DNA from 4 places in the Paenibacillus sp. FSL P4-0184 genome. Region 1 is predicted to be linked to each of the others. Evidence: riboswitches for the same ligand, from Rfam matches in the RefSeq annotation. Region 1 holds a riboswitch; each other region holds the start of a gene.
What was found. A riboswitch is a leader RNA that binds a small molecule or an ion and turns the genes downstream of it on or off. The one in region 1 is predicted to bind cyclic di-GMP.

Region 1 (3,152 bases):
CAAGCAAAGTAAGCATCGAAAACAAAACTGCCCGGTTTCTTAACCTTGTACCATTTCGCAGCATGGAAACCGTGACTTCCATCATCAACAAAGACTGTGCTGTTATAAGGAATCAAATCACTCATCGTACTCAAGACCGATGCAAGTGAAAGGTTTGGTAAAATCGGAGGCTCTTCGGTATAATCGGAATTTGTCGGTGCTTCGCGTTTTGTGATATTGTTCGTGTCAATATTATTGAGATAGTAAACTAGATTGTCGCGTAGATCTCCAGTCACTGGAATCGTTTTAGAGAACAATATTTTTCCGACAAAAGTCGGATCGCTATCAAACTGAATTAATGTTGCAGGATGATTTTCCCTTTTAAGATTACAAATAGTCATATCACTTAAACGTGACCCGAGAACGATAAATAGATCACTTTGATTCAGCAAGTCATCCCCATGGGTACAACCGCCTACTCCAATTGGACCGTGATAGAGTGGATGATCCCAAGCTATAGCCCCTTTACCACCTGGAGATGTAACTACAGGAATATTAAATGTTTCCGCTAATTGAATTAGCTCACTATGTGCTCCTGAGCGGTTAACGCCCTTACCTGCGATAATTATTGGATTCTTAGAGTTATTTATAGCATCAAGTACACGGTCGATATTAGCATGGCTAACCAGTGATTCGCGTTCAGGGATTACAATATTACATTCCTCTAGCAATTCCGTTTGTACATCAAAAGGAATACAAAGGTGAACTGGACCACGATTACCGCTCAAAGCAATGGATATGGCATGATTAAAGATTGTGTTAAAGTGATCTCCACGTTCAATAAGCTTGCTATATAAGGTGGCAGGTCTAAACATATCAGCTAAATCAGCTAGAAAAGAGGTAGAGTCCTGACATTGGGGAATTCCAAGCTCTTTAATAGATTGATGGCCAGTAATAAATAGGACAGGTAGGTTGTTAGCCTTAGCATGTGCTGCTGCAGTTAATAGGTTTGTTCCACCAGGACCTGAAGTACCAAAAGCTACACCTAGTTTTCCAGTTTTAAGCGCATACCCGGCTGCTTCGAAGCCGGAACTGGACTCATGTCTCCCAGGAATAAATTCAATACCGTAATCTACCATTTTAAGAACAATAGGACAAATGGATTTCCCGATAATACCAAAGGAATGGGTAACACCTAGGTTCCGTAGTGCTTCCGACATGTAATCTGCGACTGTCTTCAAAAAATACACCTCACAAGTTGATTGTTATTTTAAAATCAAACATTAGAAAACCTGTGCTCTGAATTAGGGCACAGGTTGGTGGCATAAATCGCCATAGAGACTGAACAATTGTTCAGTCGTTTTGGTTTTCTGCAACCTGGCAGTCATGGCCTCTGATTAAAAAAATGAGGCTGTAGATCCATGGTTTTGCGTCATCCTCTTTCGAAGATTTTGCCAATATTAATTTTAAAATTTATAAGAAGAATTTTCCTTTACAATATATTCCTAGAGAACCTTTGTCAATATATTTTCGCAAATTAACTCGAATTTTGACGAAAGTATTGTCCAACCTATGAAATAATAGATATAAAAAAACTCCCCCTAAGTCAAAACTTAGGAGGAGTTTTTGGACTTGTTTATATGATTTGCAAGTGACTTAAAACTTGAAAATATGGATAGTCTTCTGTAGATTAAACACAGCCTGTGTCATTTTCTCAGTTTCTTCAGCAACAGACTGCAGGGCATTAATTTGTTCATTCATAGCGGCGGATACTTCCTCGGTGCCGGCAGCGGTTTGCTGTGTGATCGCAGAGATATTCTCTATTGCACTTGAGATTTTCAAGGCACTTTCCAACATCAGATCACTTTCAGCAGAGAAGGAAGAGATTTGCTCGGTAATATACTGCACACTTTGCACAATTTGAGCAAAGATATGAGCAGATTGAGTGATCATCTCATTCTGTACCTGTACGACTTCTTCGTTGATAGCGATATTGTCAATCGCTTGTTTGATATCAGTTTCGATGCTCCGAACTAAGCCAAAGACTTCCTTCGTTGAAGCCGTTGATTCCTCGGCAAGTTTACGAACCTCCTGTGCGACTACAGCAAATCCTCGACCATGCTCTCCGGCGCGTGCTGCTTCGATGGAGGCATTCAGCGATAAGAGGTTGGTCTGCTCAGCGATCTCTGTGATGGTTTTTGTAATCATCGTAATTCCGCGAGCATTATGAGACAGGGCTTCGATAGTATCAGCTACTTTTTGAGTAGCCTGGATGTTTTTGCGCATGCCTTCAGCTTGAGTATCAACGGACTGCCGTCCTTGTTCAACTAGTTCTAATGTATGTATTGAACGTCTGTTCATTTCTTTCGTTGAGTTCGTATAATTGGATACTTTATTCTCAATATCTTTAATAGATTCTGTCATTTCAGCGATATCCGTAGATATTTCATTTGCACCAAGAGCTAGCTCGTTAGACGAAGAGGCTACCTGTGCCATGACAATTTTCAAATTCTGATTCTTATCTTCGATTCCACGGCTTGCATCCATAACTTGACGAGTGATTTGTGATGCTTCTGTCAAAATCTTCTTGAGCTTGTCAATCATAGTATTAAAGGAACGACTTACGTCCCCCATAGACCCGTTCTCATCGGCTCTACTAGTAAAATCCCCTTTTGAAATACTATGAGATACATTCGCGATGTCATCAAAAGAAGATGTAAGCGTTCTCTCGATAAAGCGGGCCACTGGGAAGGTTAGAGCAGCAAGAACAACGATTAGAACAATACCCAAAATAATGTTGCCTAAGATCATAAAAGTAACTAAAACAGGAATGGCAAATAGTGCGGCAACGAGGTAACATCCGGCAACAATTCTTTGTTTTAACGGAAGTTTATGCATCCAGTTCATTGGTATAATGTCCTCCTTATTAATATTATGTATTGGTGTTATTATATGGGATTTAAAGGTGATTGGTCTATAGTAAGAACTGACATAAATCTTCTTTTCGGAGTAGTTCTTTAGATTTCGTGTCAAAAATCCTCATAAATAGCGGAAATTTTTGCGATAGCAGACTTTACCATCTCTAAAAGTTCTTGCGGTGAAAGTACAATAACTGAGGGACTAAAAGAAAGGATTATCCGGCAGGCCGACTCGATCGTATTAAATTCGGCATC
Region 2 (3,152 bases), 3.2 Mb from region 1:
CCCTCAAGGTGAACCAGAATCCATGGTACAACGTGTCTGGAGACAGCTGGAGGAAGCGGGGATGGCAGAATCATCTTATCTGGCCACCGGCCGCAGCCAAGTAGAAATGATACAAAGCCAACTGGGAAGTCATGTGCCGATTATCGTTGAACCGGAGCGTCGGGATACTTTTCCGGCTATCGCCTTAACAGCTACCTATCTTTATTCAGTGGCAGGTGTTTCTCCAGCGGAGACGGTAGCAATATTGCCTGTTGACCCTTATGTAGAAGCATCCTTTTTCGATACCATAGCTATGCTTGAGGGGACCATGCTGGAAAGTGGAGCAAATCTGGCACTAATGGGTGTTGTTCCTGAACATGCCTCAGAGAAATACGGATATATTATTCCTACCACCGAAGAGGCGGGGGGAAATGGTTTTATGAAGGTGAGTCATTTTCAAGAGAAACCAGACCGCATACAAGCAGAACAGCTCATCGAGCAAAATGCATTGTGGAATTGTGGAGTGTTTGCCTTCCGCTTAGGGTACTTGTTAGATATTTTGCAGCGTAAAGGGTTGCCTTTAGGATATGAAGAATTGCAGAAGCAGTATAAGCTATTGTCTTCCATCAGCTTTGATTATGAAGTGGTAGAGAAAGAAGAACATATTGTAGTACAGCCGTATGATGGATTCTGGAAGGATCTTGGAACGTGGAATACGCTGACAGAGGAAATGAGTAGCAAACATGTAGGAAAAGGTTTTGTAACGGCGGATTCTGAGGGGACTTGCTTGATTAATGAGCTGGATATTCCGATTACGGTAATTGGTGCGAAGGATCTGATCATTGCGGCTAGCCCGGATGGGATTCTAGTTACCCATAAAGCTGAGAGCCCGCGGATTAAAGAAGTGCTGAAGACCTTTGAACAAAGACCGATGTACGAGGAACGCCGCTGGGGCCATTACAAAGTTATTGATTATGTGAAATATGATGAAGGCAATGAAGTGCTGACCAAACGGATTTTTATATCCGAGGGGAATAATATCAGCTATCAATTACATCGCAAGCGTAGTGAAATTTGGACAATCGTCAGCGGCGAAGCAAGTATTGTGCTGAATGAGAAAAAACATAATGTGAAGGCTGGGGACGTGGTACGTATACCGGAAGGAACGAAGCACGCGATCCTTGCTTTGACGGATGTCGAGTTTATAGAGGTACAGACGGGTTCTGAATTAGTAGAAGAAGATAACATTCGTATTACTTTAGACTGGAATGATATAGAACTACAACAATTCATTTCATAGGTCTAACCTATCTATTTAACCAATCCAAAATTTCTTGAAACAGGTAAATTGACTCAATTATCAAAAAAAGTCATAAAAACACTAAATATATCATTAATTGTCGTCGATACTTACGGTAAGAGAGATTATTTCTCTTAAATTGAAAAGGCAAACCTATCGAAAGGTAGGGACGCAAAGCTATAGGGCCTTCGAAAGAGTGGCAGCCTGGCTACCGAAAGGGAGATTATTTTGAAAGCTTACCGTACGTATCGATTATTTGGCGCATTTCTGTCACTCGTCTTGTTTCTGACTGCACTTCCGCTTACTGTTGGAATTTCGCCGTCTGTTGTCATAGCTGCTTCAAATTCTGGAACGCCAGTTACCCCAGGAGCCTCACCTGAAGCCGTAAAGCTGCTTAACTATTTTTACTCGATCTCAGGAAAAGGTATTATTGCTGGTCAACATGACTATTTAGAAAGTCCAGATGAAATTAACAATATGCTGAAGGGAACCAGCGGACAATATGCCGCTCTTCACGGTTATGAACTGGGCGCGATCAGCGGTCAGTCAGAAGGAACGATGACCTGGCAGCGTCAAAATGTGGTGAACAGCGCCATCAACTGGAATAAAGCGGGCGGGATCGTAGCTATGACTTTTCATGCTAACCTGCCGGGCACCTCTTATGACTGGGATAATGTGAAAAAAACACTTAGTCAGAATGAGTTCGATAGTTACGTTACACCGGGTACCAAGCAATATAACAGTCTGATCGCTGAACTTGATAAGGTGGCAGTCTCTTTAAAAAGCTTGCGCGATGCCAATGTTCCGGTGCTTTGGAGACCCTATCATGAAATGAACGGGAACTGGTTCTGGTGGGGGAAGAAAAATAACTTTTCTAAACTTTGGAATATTATGTATGACCGTTTTGTTAACGTTCATAAATTAAATAATTTGTTATGGGTATGGAGTCCGAATGCTCCCAATGTTTGGTCAGATCCTTATGCGCTAACTTATCCAGGTGCTGATAAAGTAGATATTCTGGCAGTAGATATATACGAAAATGATTACCAGCAAAAATACTATGACAGCTTGTTGAGTCTAGCCGCAGGCAAACCGATTGCGATCGGGGAGAATGGTGAAATGCCTAATCTGGAGAAGCTTCAGCAATCACAAAGTAAATGGACGTATATGATGAGCTGGGGAAAAATGCTTTACGAGAATAACAGTGCAGACACAATCAAAACATTTATGAATAGCAACTACACCCTGACCAGAGATAAATTAAATACTGGTCTGGCACCGACACCTAGCGCTGCACCAGCGCCGGCACCTCCCGAAGAAGATGGTGAGGCAGCCATTCCTCTTGCGAAGGGGCTTGCAGGAGAATATTACAACAACATACAGCTATCGGGAACAGCAGCTCTTACTAGAACTGATGCAATTATCGATTTCAATTGGCGGCAAGGATCGCCGGATGCCGCCCTCGGGATTGATCGTTTCTCCATACGTTGGAGCGGTAAAATTAAGCCATTTTATGATGAGCAATATACATTTTACACTACCTCAGATGATGGCATCCGTGTGTGGGTGAATGGGCAATCCGTGATTGATAGTTGGACTAAGCAAAGTGGTACTGAGCGTAAGGGGAATATAACGCTGAAGGCTGGTCAGCTATACGATATCAAGGTGGAGTATTACGAAAATGAAGGCGATGCGAGAGTCCGCTTGATGTGGGAAAGTGCTAGTCAAGCTAAAGAGACAGTTCCAGCAAGTGCACTTTATCTTCCGGATGTCTCCTGATTGATGAAAATTACAGGTCGATCCTTAGTGGCTCTGCGTTATTGCAGAGCTACTAAGCTATAGTCCTCATTAGGTCAGAAGACGATTGTCCGAT
Region 3 (3,152 bases), 1.9 Mb from region 1:
ACTCGTCTCTGATACATAGATTTCAAAAGCCTCTGGGAAGCCTTTGCGGTTATCTCTAGCCAGAAAAGCCAATCTATCTAGTACTTTCGCTTGCGCTAATTCAAACACGACTTCATTCGTGAAGCTGTCATCATTGTTTTTGTTCGTTTCCCAGTGTGTATTCGGCTGGTCATCGAGCATGTATTCCGGTTTGGTACCTGGATAGCTCCCACCGTTCACCGTTACTTTTGATACGTTTGAGTTGGGCATTCTATAAGCTTCGCTATAGGCATTTTCGTATGCTGTACCATAGCCTTTTAGCTTCGAAACCTTAGCCGCTGTTGCCTCTATTTGATGGTTCTCCAGAAGTACGTTTGCATTCTCTATATCTGCTTGAAACTGCGCGTTCAGTGGATGTGTCTGCACTTCTTGTTCTAAAGCCGTTAATTTCTCCACCGTATTAAATGCTGCGCTAACTTGACTCAAGGTATCGTCTGTAAATAAATTTTTCATTTTAGCGGATACGGTATCTTCTTTATAAAAAGAAAACTCAGCCGCACTCGCCCAATCTTGGTTAGCTTTTTTGAAGACAAATTTAAGTCTCTTGAAGGCTGTAGGTGCAAACTGAATCTCTACTACGTCACCTGCTCCGCCTTTATATTCTCCAGAGGATACTAGCGTATAATCGCCTGCATCCGTAGTTGAGCCATAAATATCAAATTCCTGAGCAAACCCCTTCCCCTTTGCACTGGATTGTCTTGCAGCGTATACGATTCTATTTAATTCAGTGGACTCATTGAAAACAAAGACAACCTCATTCGTAAACGTTGAACTGTTCGGTTTGCCCGTTTCCCAATGCGTACTCATATCGCCATCCATAGCCTTAGCTATAGGTGAACCTGAGTAGTTGCCACCGTTATTGGTAATGGATTTAATATTCGCAGGATTCATTCTAAAAACATCATTATAAGCGCTTAGGATAGCCTTGCCGTACAGATCAAAAGGAATAACTGACGCATTGCTGAATAGGTCAGCCTTGCTTTGTACTACAGTGTTCACTACACTTACCTTGCTTACATCACTTGCTAAAGCATAACCTGCCTCACTCGAAAAACTAGCTAACATGGCTGCCGATGTAGCGATCGCAATCATTTTTTTCATCTTTTCTACCCCCTAGATGTAATATGAATCTCTTCCGTGCCTAAAAATAGGCACAAAAAAAACTACCCCAAAAGAGTAGCTTGATTGCGTATAAAGTCGCATAAAAACTAAGACTTAATTTTTATTAAACTTTAACAAGCATAAACGCCTTCGGCGTCCTTATAAGGACGATAAGGGTTTAGGCGAGAAATATAAGACATTAAGTATAGGTGTATAACTTAACCTTTCTTATATTTTAACAAAAAGCGTAATACACTCTTTGGCAGCTGGCTGACAATAGTTATGATAACCTTAGTCCCTATAGCTTTGCGTCCCTACATTTCCATAGGTTTGCCTATGAAGTTTCGAATACATTACAAAGAGTAACATAACGCTACATCTGATCGCATGATTAATTGGTATGAAATCCGAATAGGTAATTGCAATTACTTTTTCTATCGTGATAGATATTATTTATCGACTATCCCGGAAGAGAGAGGACACTTTAGGACTGGAGGTCTACTTAACTCCCCGCACCAAACAAACGCCGGAACCAATTCCACACATCGCCCGTGATGGGAATTAATCCGAAGCCATGCTCGCCAACTGCGATTAGACCATATGCCCATTGGCCAATAGCTACTGCTCCCCCAGCAATTCGTCCTATGGCTACCGCCCCAAATGCCGTATCACCTATGGCAACAGCTCCCAACGCTTTTTCGGCTATCGCGATCGCTCCTACAGCCACTCCTGCAATGGCAATCGCCCCAGCTGCGAAGCCAAGCCAGCTAATTGCTATCGCTCCAAGGGCTAACCACATTCCTAGTGATATTGCACCCACGGATAGAACCCCTACGCTTATCGCACCTATGGAAATCAGGCCAACAGCTATATCTCCAATGGCAATTAATCCAACAGCTGTCTTCACTTGTGGCTTGCTTCCGTGACCATACCCCTGACCTGAGTATCGACCCAAATTGCTGCGAATACTTACCACCGGAAATGATGGAGACGGCCATTGATAATCAATTTCTCGTCCACCTAACCCTCTAGAATCCGCCCAGCGTGTGATGTACTTATGCCATTTCATATCCATCCCGTCCCCCTTCTCAATTACCTTAATTATACAACCCCGGGGGTTGGCTGTACTCAGACTCTGACCTGAAATTCACCTCATCCTCTAGACGGAGTTATACTCATTAGGATCACTGTTTGGGAATAGGATCAGGCTTTCCAAATAAATATCCCTGAAACAACTGATAACCACTCTGCTTAAGCCATTCAAAGTCCCCTCTAAACTCCACACCTTCTGCTAAAGGAACGGATTGGATTTCTAAAGCTTTTTCTAAAAATTGTTTAGCTATTTTCTGTTTGTTCAGATCGCTGGACACACCCTGAACATATTTCATATCCAGCTTCATGTAATGGGGTTTAAGCTCCAACAACATCTCGATCGTGCTGAAGCCCTCGCCAACATCATCTAAAGCGTATTCAAATCCCCGATCCTTGTAATATGTCAAAATAGCTTTCAAATGAGCGAGATCATCCACTTTCTCCGTCTCAACAACTTCAAAGACAAAAAGAGAGGGATCGACGCCTAATTGATTGGCCAGTTCAATGGTTGATCTTAAGCAGAACTCTGGCGCGTAGATCGACGTTGGGATAAAATTAATAAAGGTTTTTTTATTTAAGGGTGCAGCATATTTTACAGCAGTCATTCTACATAACCGGTCTAAAGCATATAAACGCCCACGATTCCGTGCCGCTGCAAAAATCTCATTAGGATAGATAAGGGACCCATCTTCTTTTTTAAATCTGGATAGGAGCTCGTATGCAAAAAGCTCTTCCCGTACGTTCACAATCGGTTGGAAGTGACAAGTAACTAAACCCTTAGTTATAACCTCATCAATCCACTCCATATCAAGTACAGTGGGTAATTCGGATAGAGGTCTCCATGTTTGGTCATCTATACGGAATTCAACCTGCTCCGACTCCATATGGTCATTACAGAAATCTAGAAAATCCCGCACCCC
Region 4 (3,152 bases), 2.6 Mb from region 1:
GGCGTCACGATCGGCGTTGGTGTTGGCGTCACGATCGGCGTTGGTGTTGGCGTCACGATCGGCGTTGGTGTTGGCGTCACGTTGGTGTTGGCGTCACAATCGGCGTTGGTGTTGGCGTCACGATCGGCGTTGGTGTTGGCGTCACGATCGGCGTTGGTGTTGGCGTCACGATCGGCGTTGGTGTTGGCGTCACGATCGGCGTTGGTGTTGGCGTCACGATCGGCGTTGGTGTTGGCGTCACGATCGGCGTTGGTGTTGGCGTCACGATCGGCGTTGGTGTTGGTTTTGGTTGGCGTCACGTGTGTGTTGGCCTTGGTGTGTGCGTTGGCTTCGGTGTCGGTGTTGGCTTTGGTGTGTGCGTTGGCTTCGGTGTCGGTGTTGGCTTTGGTGTGTGTGTCGGCTTCGGTGTCGGTGTTGGCTTTGGTGTGTGTGTCGGCTTCGGTGTCGGTGTTGGTGTGTGCGTTTTGGTGTGTGTGTCGGCTTCGGTGTCGGTGTCACGCACGGCGTAGGCGTGTGTGTGTCACGGTCGGCGTCGGTGTTGGTGTCACGGTCGACGTCGGCGTAGGCGTCACGGCCGGCGTTGGTGTTGGCGTCACGGCCGGCGTTGGTGTTGGCGTCACGGCCGGCGTTGGTGTTGGCGTCACGGTCGGCGTTGGTGTTGGCGTCACGGTCGGCGTTGGTGTTGGCGTCACGGTCGGCGTTGGTGTTGGCGTCACGGTCGGCGTTGGTGTTGGAGGTGGTTCTTCCCCTCCATATGGATACCAATGCATCTGCACCCCACCAGCAAATCCCTTTGCAATCAGCGTCCCATGCAGTTCACCGGAATTATAAGTTACTTTTGCAAGCGGAGCTAGGATAGTTCCTTCTATTGTTAAACTTCCAATGTCAACAGTGCTAGCTTCATAAAAATTAAATAATACCTTGTTAGGGCTCCCTCCCCAGATTTGAAAGCTTGGAATGTTAACTGAACTTCCGCTAACGTTAATGATAACTGTGGCGCTATTTGCAATATTAAACTGTAAGCCATTAGCACCAGCGAAATCGGCAGCACTAAGATTAAGAACGTTAAATGGTTCCGGAGCATCAATCGTTATTTTCCCATATTCCTTTTTGAAAGTTCCTATTGTAGCAAGTGAAGAGAATTCATTAGAACGTCCAATAAGAAATTGCTCTTCAGCATCAAAATCAATAGGAGTCCCTTTTCTCGCTGGTTCTTTAAGATCTACACCGTTGCTGGAAAAAACACCACCATAAACGGATGCTCCATGAACAGTCCCATTAGTAAAACTGATGTCATTACCAGCAATAAGAACATCTCCACCTGGATTATCCTTGGATACGCCGTAATTCTGCAAAGTAATGTTACCTTTGGCCGCAAGGCGCCCATGAACCTGATCATTAGATTGTTTGAAATCCCCAAAAATAAAAGTATTAAAATTCCCTGCAATACCTAACACAGGTGTAGGAGTATAGGGGAGCACCTCCCCAGCCGCTTTTACCAAATGACCTCCAGAAAGACCACTACCTACTGTCAAAATCCCCGCTAATACTAGTGCTAGCAGCGGTTTCATTCTTCTTTTCAAAAAGCACACCTCCTAAATCTATGATTTATATTTAATCAGAATAATTACCAGAAACTCTAAAGGACCTAACAACAAAAAAGACCGCCAAAAAAGAAGTGGAATTCCCTTCTCATGGCAGTCGGACGGTCATAGCGCATTTAAGACACTTTAGACTCCTGGACTTTGCGTCCCACCCTTTCAGGCGGTTTGCTATTATCATGATAATATATGTATTGACTTGCAGATTAGAACTAGCATTTTAAGCATCCTATTAAATAATCGTCTATGACTTTTAATACTTTTGAACTAATAATAGTTTAGCGCTCCATCCCCACAATTGTCAATCAATCCCTTCTGATATTCATACGCGTAAGCAAGCACAAAAAAAGCGCCTAAAGGCGCTTCACACAAAGGTTTTCCTTTAATTTTAAAGTAACTTTATCCAACCTAATATCGATATCCATAATGGAATACTTAGAATCAAACCAAATACCATTCCACGGCGGAGACTTCCTTCCTCATTCATCCTAATTCTCCCTTTATATAAGTCTGAAGCATTATTTTTTATTATTACAATTTTAATATATTTTATTCTTTCTAATTTAGTTGTGAATTCAATCACATTGGACTAGCTGTTTAGAAATACCATTGATTATTTTTGGAATATCGGGGTAGAATACGAATATACGTTCCCATTAGAGGTGATGAGATTCATGAATAGAGCTGAAAGCAGGGACAACATGCTGGTGAAATCTTATTTATTGCTTCCGATGATTTTATCAGCTTTCGAACGGGACTCCGCCATTCTATCTGCACATTTACGAACACCCACCCCCTATCTGGAGGTTCTTGAAACAGCCGCAGCAGTTGCTACAACAGATCTAAGAGATGTTCGTTCAGAGATGAGAAAACGGGGAATCAAGGTTTATGAGCAGAACAGACTTAACACGGGGATAGAAGCCAAATTTATATGTCGTGGATACCATGAACGAATGCTGCTGTTAAACGACATTGTCGCTGCCCAAGCTGCCATTCATATGCGCAGATATCTCGGTCTGGATATTTCATCTTTTAAGAGCTATGAAGAGCAGTATCAGATTAAGTGAAGTAGCGAAGAAGCTGCCCCCTCCCCCATTTAATTAGCGAACAAAAAAAATAGGCCTTACCATGGGAGTTGGCAAGACCTGAGAGATTTATACCACAAAACACTGGGGGGTGTTTGGTGTCTTCAATATATACCTTGAACCTGAAAATAAGATGATGCTCACATGAAAATTACATTAAAAAACTTCAATTCGTAGCTTAGGCTATCCGCTTGATAGTTAGCCACGAGTGCTTTGAACTAATTGTTTCAAAATGATATAGTGAGTTCGTTGCTCGCAGGATGACTTGATAGCAGGTTGAAAACATAATAAAGTCGGGACTTGAGTACGGAGCGACAACAGGCGTTTGCCTTTTCGTTGAATATTTTCTGAAGGAGGGTAATAGCCCATGAGTGATGAAATCTGTATACCACCTGGCATTCAACAGAAGGACACTAGCTTTGGCTACACCTTGTCTATCATTAGTGGTAAATATAAAATGACTATT

Region 2: it holds a riboswitch for cyclic di-GMP, as region 1 does, so the genes downstream of both, MKY52_RS04435 (glycosyl hydrolase) here and MKY52_RS18365 (thiamine pyrophosphate-binding protein) in region 1, are expected to answer to the same signal.
Region 3: it holds a riboswitch for cyclic di-GMP, as region 1 does, so the genes downstream of both, MKY52_RS09955 (NPCBM/NEW2 domain-containing protein) here and MKY52_RS18365 (thiamine pyrophosphate-binding protein) in region 1, are expected to answer to the same signal.
Region 4: it holds a riboswitch for cyclic di-GMP, as region 1 does, so the genes downstream of both, MKY52_RS06730 (choice-of-anchor A family protein) here and MKY52_RS18365 (thiamine pyrophosphate-binding protein) in region 1, are expected to answer to the same signal.

The regions. Positions count from the first base shown of each region.
Region 1 is NZ_JBBORN010000001.1:4,200,460-4,203,611, forward strand. It holds gene MKY52_RS18365 (thiamine pyrophosphate-binding protein) at 1-1,229, opposite strand, end outside; cyclic di-GMP riboswitch class I at 1,348-1,445, opposite strand; gene MKY52_RS18370 (methyl-accepting chemotaxis protein) at 1,636-2,886, opposite strand; gene MKY52_RS18375 (helix-turn-helix transcriptional regulator) at 3,009-3,152, opposite strand, start outside.
Region 2 is NZ_JBBORN010000001.1:1,037,659-1,040,810, reverse strand. It holds gene MKY52_RS04440 (sugar phosphate nucleotidyltransferase) at 1-1,279, shown strand, start outside; cyclic di-GMP riboswitch class I at 1,416-1,495, shown strand; gene MKY52_RS04435 (glycosyl hydrolase) at 1,508-3,058, shown strand.
Region 3 is NZ_JBBORN010000001.1:2,295,767-2,298,918, reverse strand. It holds gene MKY52_RS09955 (NPCBM/NEW2 domain-containing protein) at 1-1,140, opposite strand, end outside; cyclic di-GMP riboswitch class I at 1,399-1,485, opposite strand; gene MKY52_RS09950 (hypothetical protein) at 1,643-2,215, opposite strand; gene MKY52_RS09945 (EAL domain-containing protein) at 2,325-3,152, opposite strand, start outside.
Region 4 is NZ_JBBORN010000001.1:1,571,438-1,574,589, forward strand. It holds gene MKY52_RS06715 (LPXTG cell wall anchor domain-containing protein) at 1-80, opposite strand, end outside; gene MKY52_RS06720 (hypothetical protein) at 77-265, opposite strand; gene MKY52_RS06725 (hypothetical protein) at 296-502, opposite strand; gene MKY52_RS06730 (choice-of-anchor A family protein) at 495-1,583, opposite strand; cyclic di-GMP riboswitch class I at 1,694-1,784, opposite strand; gene MKY52_RS06735 (hypothetical protein) at 2,276-2,668, shown strand; gene MKY52_RS06740 (winged helix-turn-helix transcriptional regulator) at 3,054-3,152, shown strand, end outside.